One region of the Anaerosinus sp. genome, then DNA from elsewhere that is predicted to be linked to it. Evidence: riboswitches for the same ligand, from Rfam matches in the RefSeq annotation. Region 1 holds a riboswitch; the other holds the start of a gene.
What was found. A riboswitch is a leader RNA that binds a small molecule or an ion and turns the genes downstream of it on or off. The one in region 1 is predicted to bind lysine.

Region 1 (4,439 bases):
TTCCCGAGTACTTTATTTAGAAAAACATATTGGCACTGGCGAAGGTACGGGTGAACGGATAATTAATCCTGAAACCTATATGGAGTTAGGAGAAAATAGTTATATGGAAATGGATACCCTACAAATCAAAGGCGTTGATTCTAGTAAAAGAGTCACCGAAGGAACATTAGCTGCAAATGCCAAGCTTATTATTCGCGAAAAAATCATGACCCACGGTAACCAAACTGCAGAAACAATTTTTAAAGTGGATTTAAACGGCAATAAGTCTGGTGCAGATGTAATTTCCCGTTCCGTTGCCAGAGATTCTTCAAAACAAATCTTTCGTTCGACAATTAATGGAAATGCTGACTGCAGCGGGCATACGGAATGTGATGCAATTATTATGGACAATGGTGTAGTAAGTGCGATTCCAGAACTTACAGCCAATCATGTAGATGCAGCTTTAATTCATGAAGCAGCGATTGGTAAAATCGCTGGTGAACAATTAACAAAATTGATGACATTGGGACTCTCAGAGGCTGAAGGCGAAGCCAAAATCATCGAAGGATTCTTAAAATAAACAGATTTTTAAAATTCAGATGGAGTTTTAACTCCATCTGAATCTTAGAAATCATCGGATAAATGAAGTCCGTAAAAGCAGAAATGCTGCCGTGAGTGAAAATCACTAATCCGGCAGCATTTTTATTTTTACTTTTTGTTTAACTCACTATCTTTATAATAGCGAGTTCCTTTACCTGTTAATTCAAGCGCCAATCCTTTTTCCGTCATTTGATACATCCAAGTATCCCTAGATACAGTAACAGCGCCTTGCATAGAGTCACCAGAAACACCATCTGTTATCGCAGCAGTTGCCTGTCCGCCAAACTCCCAGCCTGTATTGATAAATTTGTTTAGTGCGTCCTCTGTTGCAAAAACAAAAATTACATTAAATTCTTTTACCCCTAAACCAAGTCCAACCTGTGCTTCCGCCATTTTCATAAAGGTTTCTTCACCGGTAACTTGATTCACTGCAATACCTTTTCCCATTCCACTACCTAAGACAAAAATCTTTACCCCTGTATTTTTAAATACAGCATAGCCCGCTGCATTTTGAATAGCTCTCCTTGCACTTGGGTGAACTTCATAAAGCTTTTCTAAAGTTGCATCAGACATATTACGAACTTTTTGCCGTTTATCTTCTACACTGGCAGCCTGCACAACTGAAATTGACGTAACAAAAGCGCAAAGCACCAGCATACAAACGAGCCGCAAAAATTTAGATTGAGCCAATACTATCCCTCCTCTATATCTTGTACTAAATTAACTATAGCACACAAAAATAAAGTTGCCTAGCAGTAAATTTTTGTCTATTTACCCTTCCTTTTATCCGACGGCTTAACTATCTTTATAAGAAAACGCCTCTTTTTCATGGCATATGCTATGAAAAAGAGGCGTTTTGATGTTTATGCTAATTATACAGGTAAAGCGATATAGTAATCATTTTTTTCTTCTTTATGTTCTTTTAATATTGCTTTCTCCTGATGTACTGACTCTACTAAATATAATGCCAAATCACTAATTAGCGATGCAATTCCATGATTTAATAGCTGCATATTCTCCATTTCTATCTCTACGTTTTTTACAACGCTATCTGGGAGTTGAATTGGCTTTAACAAACTCCCTGCTGATGAACCGTCTTCTCTAATATATTCCATTAAAGACCAGTTGAGCGGAACGGTTTTACTAAGTGGCTGCTTAATAAAGCTATAACTTTTGCAACACCACTTAAATGGACTCTGAATACCATATTCCATAGCATCTCTAAACAAGCTGTCATCTTCTTCTATTTCATGATAGGTGAGTAAAACACCTAGATTAGTCCCAGATTCCTCATCACTAAATTCAACCCACATATCATGGCTGAGCGGCATAAGATTCTCATATGATAAATTTCTTTGATAATTACAATGAAAATTGTCTGTTTTCGTAAAGCACGACATCATTTCGGTCGCTTCAATGATTTTAGCATTCGCAAAACTTTCTTGTAAGCTCTGCCAAAACTCTTGTACTGTACTAATCACATTAAAAGTCTTTTTACTTTTATTTTTTTTACTCGCTTTATTTATAATATCTTCGTAAATCTTCATTATTTATTCCCCTTATAAAACTTATTTTTCTTACTATTTCCTAAAAAAGAAAGCCTATACTTATAATATGTGGGAAAATTTTTATCGGTTTATAAAATTTACAATGTTACAAAACCATTTTATAATGATAGTTATTTTCAATTGACACATACCTATAAAAATTGATATAATGATGCAAAATAAATAGAATAAGTGATAGAGGTGCGATGCTTAATAGTAATTATTCTGAGCTGCCAGCTTTGAGGAATAACGAAAGGAACCATCGCCGAAATAAATTGTCATGGCAAAGATAATTTGTTGGTCTTGGGTTGAATATGCACAAGACTGTCATACGTAATTCGTATGGAGAGCTATCTTGCATGCTTTTTTGAAGCGATTTGCGAGGCTGACTCCAAATCGCTTTTTATATGCAAATACAAATTTTGGAGGTAATATCTATGGCAGAAAAAACATTTCCAATCAGCAAAGATAAATTGCAAGAGATTATTGCAAAGTACCCAACTCCGTTTCATATTTACGACGAACAGGCAATCCGCAATAATATGCGCCGTTTGTTTAAAGCTTTTAGCTGGGCCCCAGCATTTAAAGAATATTTCGCAGTAAAAGCTGCTCCAAACCCTACTTTACTTAAAATTCTAAGCGAAGAAGGCGCAGGTGCCGATTGCAGTTCTTTAGCTGAATTATTATTATCTGAAATGGCCGGAATCAAAGGCGAAAATATCATGCTTACATCAAACGATACGCCAGCAGAAGAATTTCAAAAAGCGCGAGAATTAGGTGCCGTTATCAATCTAGATGATATTACACACATTGATTATCTTGAAAAACACGCCAGCTTCCCAGAGATTCTTTCTTTCCGTTACAACCCAGGTCCATCGCTTGCACATAGCAATACAATTATCGGAAAACCTGAAGAAGCAAAATACGGTCTGACAAAAGAGCAACTCTTTGAAGCATATCGTATCGCTAAAGAAAAAGGTGTAAAACGCTTTGGACTTCATACCATGGTAATCTCCAATGAATTAGATCCTGATTCATTTATCGCAACAGCGGAATTAATGTTTAATCTTGCTGTTGAAATCAATAAAAAACTTGGTATTCGATTAGAATTTGTTAACCTTGGCGGCGGCGTTGGCATCCCTTATCGCCCTGAAGAAACAGCTGTTGATTTAGAATATGTAGGTGAAGGAATTAGAAAAGCTTATGAAAGAATCGTTATAAAAAACAATATTGCGCCACTTACAATTGCAATGGAGTTAGGTCGTTCTATTACTGGACCTTATGGCTATCTTGTTTCCACTGCACTTCATCGCAAGAACACATATAAAAATTACATTGGACTAGACAGCTGTATGGCAAACTTAATGCGTCCTGCACTTTACGGAGCATATCACCACATTACGATAATCGGTAAGGAAAATGAACCTTGTGACCATGTGTATGATATCACTGGTTCACTCTGTGAAAACAATGATAAATTTGCAATCGACCGCGCTTTACCAAAAATCGATATCGGTGATATTATCGTCATTCACGATGCTGGTGCGCATGGCCATGCAATGGGCTTTAATTATAATGGTAAATTACGTTCTGCTGAATTATTGTTAAAACCTAATGGCGACGTAGAAATGATTCGCCGCGGCGAAACAATAGAAGATTATTTTGCCACATTAAAATTTTAAAATTAGCACATTTTGCCTCTCTTATTCATAGATTATATAAAAATGGAATAAGGGGGGCTTTTTCTTATGGACGACAGGAATCCTATGCCGCCAAAATTTTTTTCGTCAACGCCTGATCAAAACTGCATGTGCCCGACTGACCCAGATTTATTGTTACTAAGAAGAATGGCAATCAGCGAACGTAAAGGAATTTATTTTTATCTTTGTGCTGCTGAAAAAACAAGTGGTTCATTATGTAAATTATTCACTGAAATTGCCGAAGATGAAATGGTTCATTTTCGCAATATAATGACACTTTTAGCAAAGTATGATCCCGTACAATGTTGTGCTTTTAATGATGTTTGTATTACACTTCCATCTATAGACAGTTTTCGTAAAAGTAAAAGTTGTTCCAATTTAGAAGCGATAGACTTATTAACAAGAGCAATTGTAGATGAATTATGTGATGCAAATAATTATCAAGAAAGTTATTGCGCCGCCCAGCATAAAGATGTAAAAATACTCTTTTGTAATAATGGCAATGATGAAAAAGTTCATGCTGCAAAACTTTGGAAATGTTTAATGGCATACACAAACGAAAACACATGTAAACCTTAAAAAAACTATTGCGAATGAATACGTTACTCATTCG
Region 2 (4,439 bases), on a different contig from region 1:
CTACTTTGAACAGCCAGTAAGATAGCAAAGCCAGTCGATCTAGGCAACGGTCAAGATGAACGACGCATTTTATGTGCCGCCGTTGACAATCCCCACGTCTTTGCTGATGGGCAATCAAGGCGGGAAAGCTCTAAAACGGCTTTCCCACCCATTTCAATTTTGAGAGAAGAAACACCCCAAAATAGAGTGAACAACGGACAAGCACTTTGACGGTCGCCCGCTGTCCTGCTATTTTTCCGGGGGTATGGCCACAAGTTCAGGACATTTTGTCCCGAAGTCCGGCGGAGGACGATGGACGGGAGTTTTCATAATGATGGAAAGCTCTAGACAGTAGTACAAATGAGTATTGCTGTCTAGAGCTTTTTATTTTATATAAGTTGTTCCTCTTTAGTTTTTGGCAAAATAGCTTCTGCTATTTTTTCGATATTATCAAATCTTGTTATAATAAAATCTATTAAATAGTTTAAATCAAAGTTCCCTTTTTCCCATTCATCTGGAATTTGTGAGATAATAGATAAAATTTCATTTTTGCTAATCGTTTTTATGCGGTTTATATATGGATAAAAATCTTCTTTTGTTAAGAAGTTTCTTAATAGTACCCCGTATAAATGATTTTGATATACAGATACTTGCTTGGTAAGTTTTTTTAAAACTTCGTTATTCCAATGGCTACATTTAAATAGATGAGAATTATCAATTGCATAAATGCGATGACCTAAATGCGAAAATAAAAGATTTTTTCTATTTATTATTCTGTCTGGATTGTGAAAGATATGATCAAATAGTATTACTCCAGCCATTTCCTTAATATTTATAGCCTTTTTTAAATGATCGTGATTAAGATATTCTATATAAGGAATATATTGGGAAGCGAATTGTAAAGAAAAAAAAGATTCATTCATTTTTAATTGGCTTATATCAATTAAATCGCTATGGGGAAAAATTAATTCTAATCTTTCTCCAATAAATTTTCCTAAAAATTCACTAATTAGTATTTGTGCTGGTATGTTTTTCTTATTGGTTTTTACAATATATATATTCCCATCATTGGCCTCACAAAAGAATGGGCAGGTAACGCCAACGCCTACATTACCAAGAACTTTTTTCCCTCTTAACATAGTCGTTTATCTACAACAGCAATGACATTTTGTATCTCCACCAGAAACGGAGGTAATCGCTTCTAAATTTACCACTACGGAGCGAATATTTCTATCAGATATAAATTTATTACAGCCAGGAATGAAAATTTCATCAACAGTAAGAATTGCTAGATCTCTACAAACTTCACTAGGTACGCCTTCAAATAAAAATCCACCTGTGGTAGTAATAGCCACATTGTTTCCGATTAAGCGTTTTAAACTTCTAACTAAACAATCATATTCACGGTCTTGACCTTCTCTTATAATTGGTGTGTCATCATCACAAGATAAAGTACTATAAACAGGATCGCATACAATACCACTACCTTTAGCAATAATACTCCATAAGTCTATTCTAGCAAAATTGACAGTAACTAAACACCCGCCTGGAGTAATAATTTCTACATCAGAAGTTACAGATGTAATTGCTGGAGTTAAAACAGCCATACGACAATCTTCTATTGCTTGTAAACGACCGAAATAAGTAAAGCCATCAGCACCTAATAACAATATATCACTGTTTACTTCCCTTTTTAGGTCGCAAATTAATTCTTCGTTTTTTATTCTACAGTAAAAACTCATAATAAAACCCTCCCAAATAGATTTAGCATGATTTTACTGTACAATATGCAATAACAAGAAATGATGTGCATGATATAAAAATGTTTTTTCAACGTGAATATTTGTATAATTAATTTAATCGTTTTATAACTTTAGGTTGACACTATTGGAACAATTAGTATAAAATGTACATAAATTAAATAGAAGTCCTGCATAGGATGGAGTAGAGGTGCGATTAAATAAGAGTATTTCCATGGAGAAGGGGTTTGATGATATGGATTGAAAGGATTTGTCGCCGAAGTTTCAATATTTCCCAAAATGTTGATTCTGGTTTAACATTGAAAAAATGTTAGATTGTCACCGGATATTGGTGGAGAGCTATCTCATCTAGAATAGGGTCTTGAACCCTAGGAGCTGCCTTATATAGAAAGCTGGTGAGAATGGTCTTATCAGTTTTTTTTGTATATAGTTGACTTTTATTATTAGTTTTAGGAGGGATAAGGTTGATAAAAGTAGTAGTTTGTGGTGCATATGGGAAAATGGGTCGTGCTGTTTTAAATGCAGTACATAATGATAGTGATCTTATGCTTGTAGGTGCAGTAGATGTCATGTCCAAAGGTGATGATATTGGTTCATTGATTGGAATTGATAAAATTGGAATTAATGTAAAAAAAGACTTGCAAGAGGTGCTGACTGAAACCAGCGCAGATGTCGTTGTTGATTTTACGAATCCTAATGTAGTAATGAATAATATTAGAATTATACTTAAAAATAGAGTTTATCCGGTCGTTGGGACTACTGGATTGACAGATGAAAATAAAAAAGAAATAGAGCAACTGTGTAAAGAAAATAATGTGGGGGCATTCATAGCACCAAACTTTGCAATTGGGGCTGTTTTGATGATGAAGTTATCACAGGAAGTCGCAAAATACATGCCGGATGTTGAAATTATAGAATTGCATCATGATCAAAAATTAGATGCACCATCAGGCACTGCGCTACGTACTGCTGAACTTATTAGTGAAGTTCGTGGCATGAGAACACAAGGGCATCCGGATGAAGTAGAAAAAATAAAAGGTGCACGTGGATCTGATTTTGATGGAATACATATTCACAGTGTTCGTTTACCTGGATATGTAGCGCATCAAGAAGTGATTTTCGGGGGATTAGGTCAAACTCTAACGATTAGACATGACTCTATTAATCGAGATTCATTTATGCCAGGTGTTGTCATTGCTTGCAAAAAAGTTGTCAGTTTAGATACACTAGTATGTGGACTAGAAAATATATTAAATTAATTGATTGTTAGGAGTGCAGAATAAATGAAAAAATATAATGTTGCTATTTTAGGTGCTACTGGTGCAGTTGGGCAAGAATTTTTAAGTTTAATTGAAGAACGTAATTTCCCTTTTGCCAATTTAAAATTGTTAGCCTCAAAGCGTTCAGCAGGAAAAGTAATAAAGTTTATGGGCAAAGATTATGTAGTAGAAGAAGCAACAAATGAATCATTTAAGGATGTACAAATTGCTTTATTTGCAGGTGGCTCAGCAAGCACTGTTTTCGCTTCAGCTGCTGTGAAAAGTGGTGCTGTAGTTATTGATAATTCAAGCGCATTTCGAATGGATCCTGAAGTACCATTAGTAGTGCCAGAAGTAAATCCAGAAGCGATAAAGAATCATAAAGGAATTATCGCGAATCCAAATTGTTCGACGATTATTATGACAATGGCATTAAAACCGATTTATGATAAAGTGAAGATTAAAAGAGTTGTTGTATCGACTTATCAGGCTGTGTCTGGTGGTGGCAAAGAAGCAATTGATGAATTAGAACAACAAGTCAAGGCTATTGCTGAAAATCGTCCTGTTGAGGCAAAAATTCTACCTGGAGCAAGTTTAGCGAAACATTATCAGATCGCATTTAATTTAATTCCCCAAATTGATGTCTTTAAAGATAATGGATATACTAAAGAAGAAATGAAAATGATTGATGAAACACACAAGATTTTAGATGATTATGGAATGGGAATTACTGCTACTACAATTAGGGTTCCAGTATATCGTAGTCACGCAGAATCTATTAATTTAGAATTGGAAGATGATCTTAGTATAGATGAAGTTAAGTCAGCTTTATCAAATTTTGAAGGCGTGATTGTGAAAGACAATCCAGATGAAATGGAGTATCCTATGCCTCTTTATACATCAAATCAAGACGAAGTTTTCATCGGACGTATAAGAAAAGATTATTCAATAAAAAATGGTTTAAACTTATGGGTAGTTGGTGATCAAATTCGTAAAGGTGCGGCATTAAATGCTTTGCAAATTGCGGAATATATGATCAAACATAACATGTTTTGAGGTGTGTAGGTATGCGTATTGTTGTGCAAAAATTTGGAGGAACTTCAGTTGCAACTGAAGAAAGCCGAAGTTTTGTATTGGCAAAAGTGCTAAAATTGAAGCTAGAGGGCTTCTTTCCCGTAGTTGTTGTTTCGGCGATGGGACGTAGTGGAGAAAATTATGCAACAGATACGCTGATTCATTTATTAAAAGAAGTAAATGATTGTGTAAATGCACGTGAACTAGATCAAATTATGTGCTGTGGTGAAATGATTTCAGCAGCTGTTATGACAGCGACACTACAAAAGGCTGGTTTAAACACAGTAATGCTAAATGGAAGTCAAGCAGGAATAATAACAGATTCACAGTTTTCTAAAGCTAGAATTCAGAGAATTGATACAACACG

Region 2: another riboswitch for lysine. It lies ahead of dapB (4-hydroxy-tetrahydrodipicolinate reductase); the one in region 1 lies ahead of lysA (diaminopimelate decarboxylase).

The regions. Positions count from the first base shown of each region.
Region 1 covers NZ_CBDNNH010000018.1:40,387-44,825, forward strand. The annotation lists gene ACWZFG_RS08420 (SufB/SufD family protein) at 1-559, shown strand, start outside; gene ACWZFG_RS08425 (lipid-binding SYLF domain-containing protein) at 688-1,269, opposite strand; gene ACWZFG_RS08430 (hypothetical protein) at 1,452-2,126, opposite strand; lysine riboswitch at 2,315-2,487, shown strand; gene lysA (diaminopimelate decarboxylase) at 2,564-3,808, shown strand; gene ACWZFG_RS08440 (ferritin family protein) at 3,875-4,405, shown strand.
Region 2 covers NZ_CBDNNH010000004.1:60,536-64,974, reverse strand. The annotation lists gene ACWZFG_RS03530 (HipA family kinase) at 369-1,118, opposite strand; gene ACWZFG_RS03525 (hypothetical protein) at 1,125-1,721, opposite strand; lysine riboswitch at 1,917-2,089, shown strand; gene dapB (4-hydroxy-tetrahydrodipicolinate reductase) at 2,204-2,998, shown strand; gene ACWZFG_RS03515 (aspartate-semialdehyde dehydrogenase) at 3,023-4,054, shown strand; gene dapG (aspartate kinase) at 4,066-4,439, shown strand, end outside.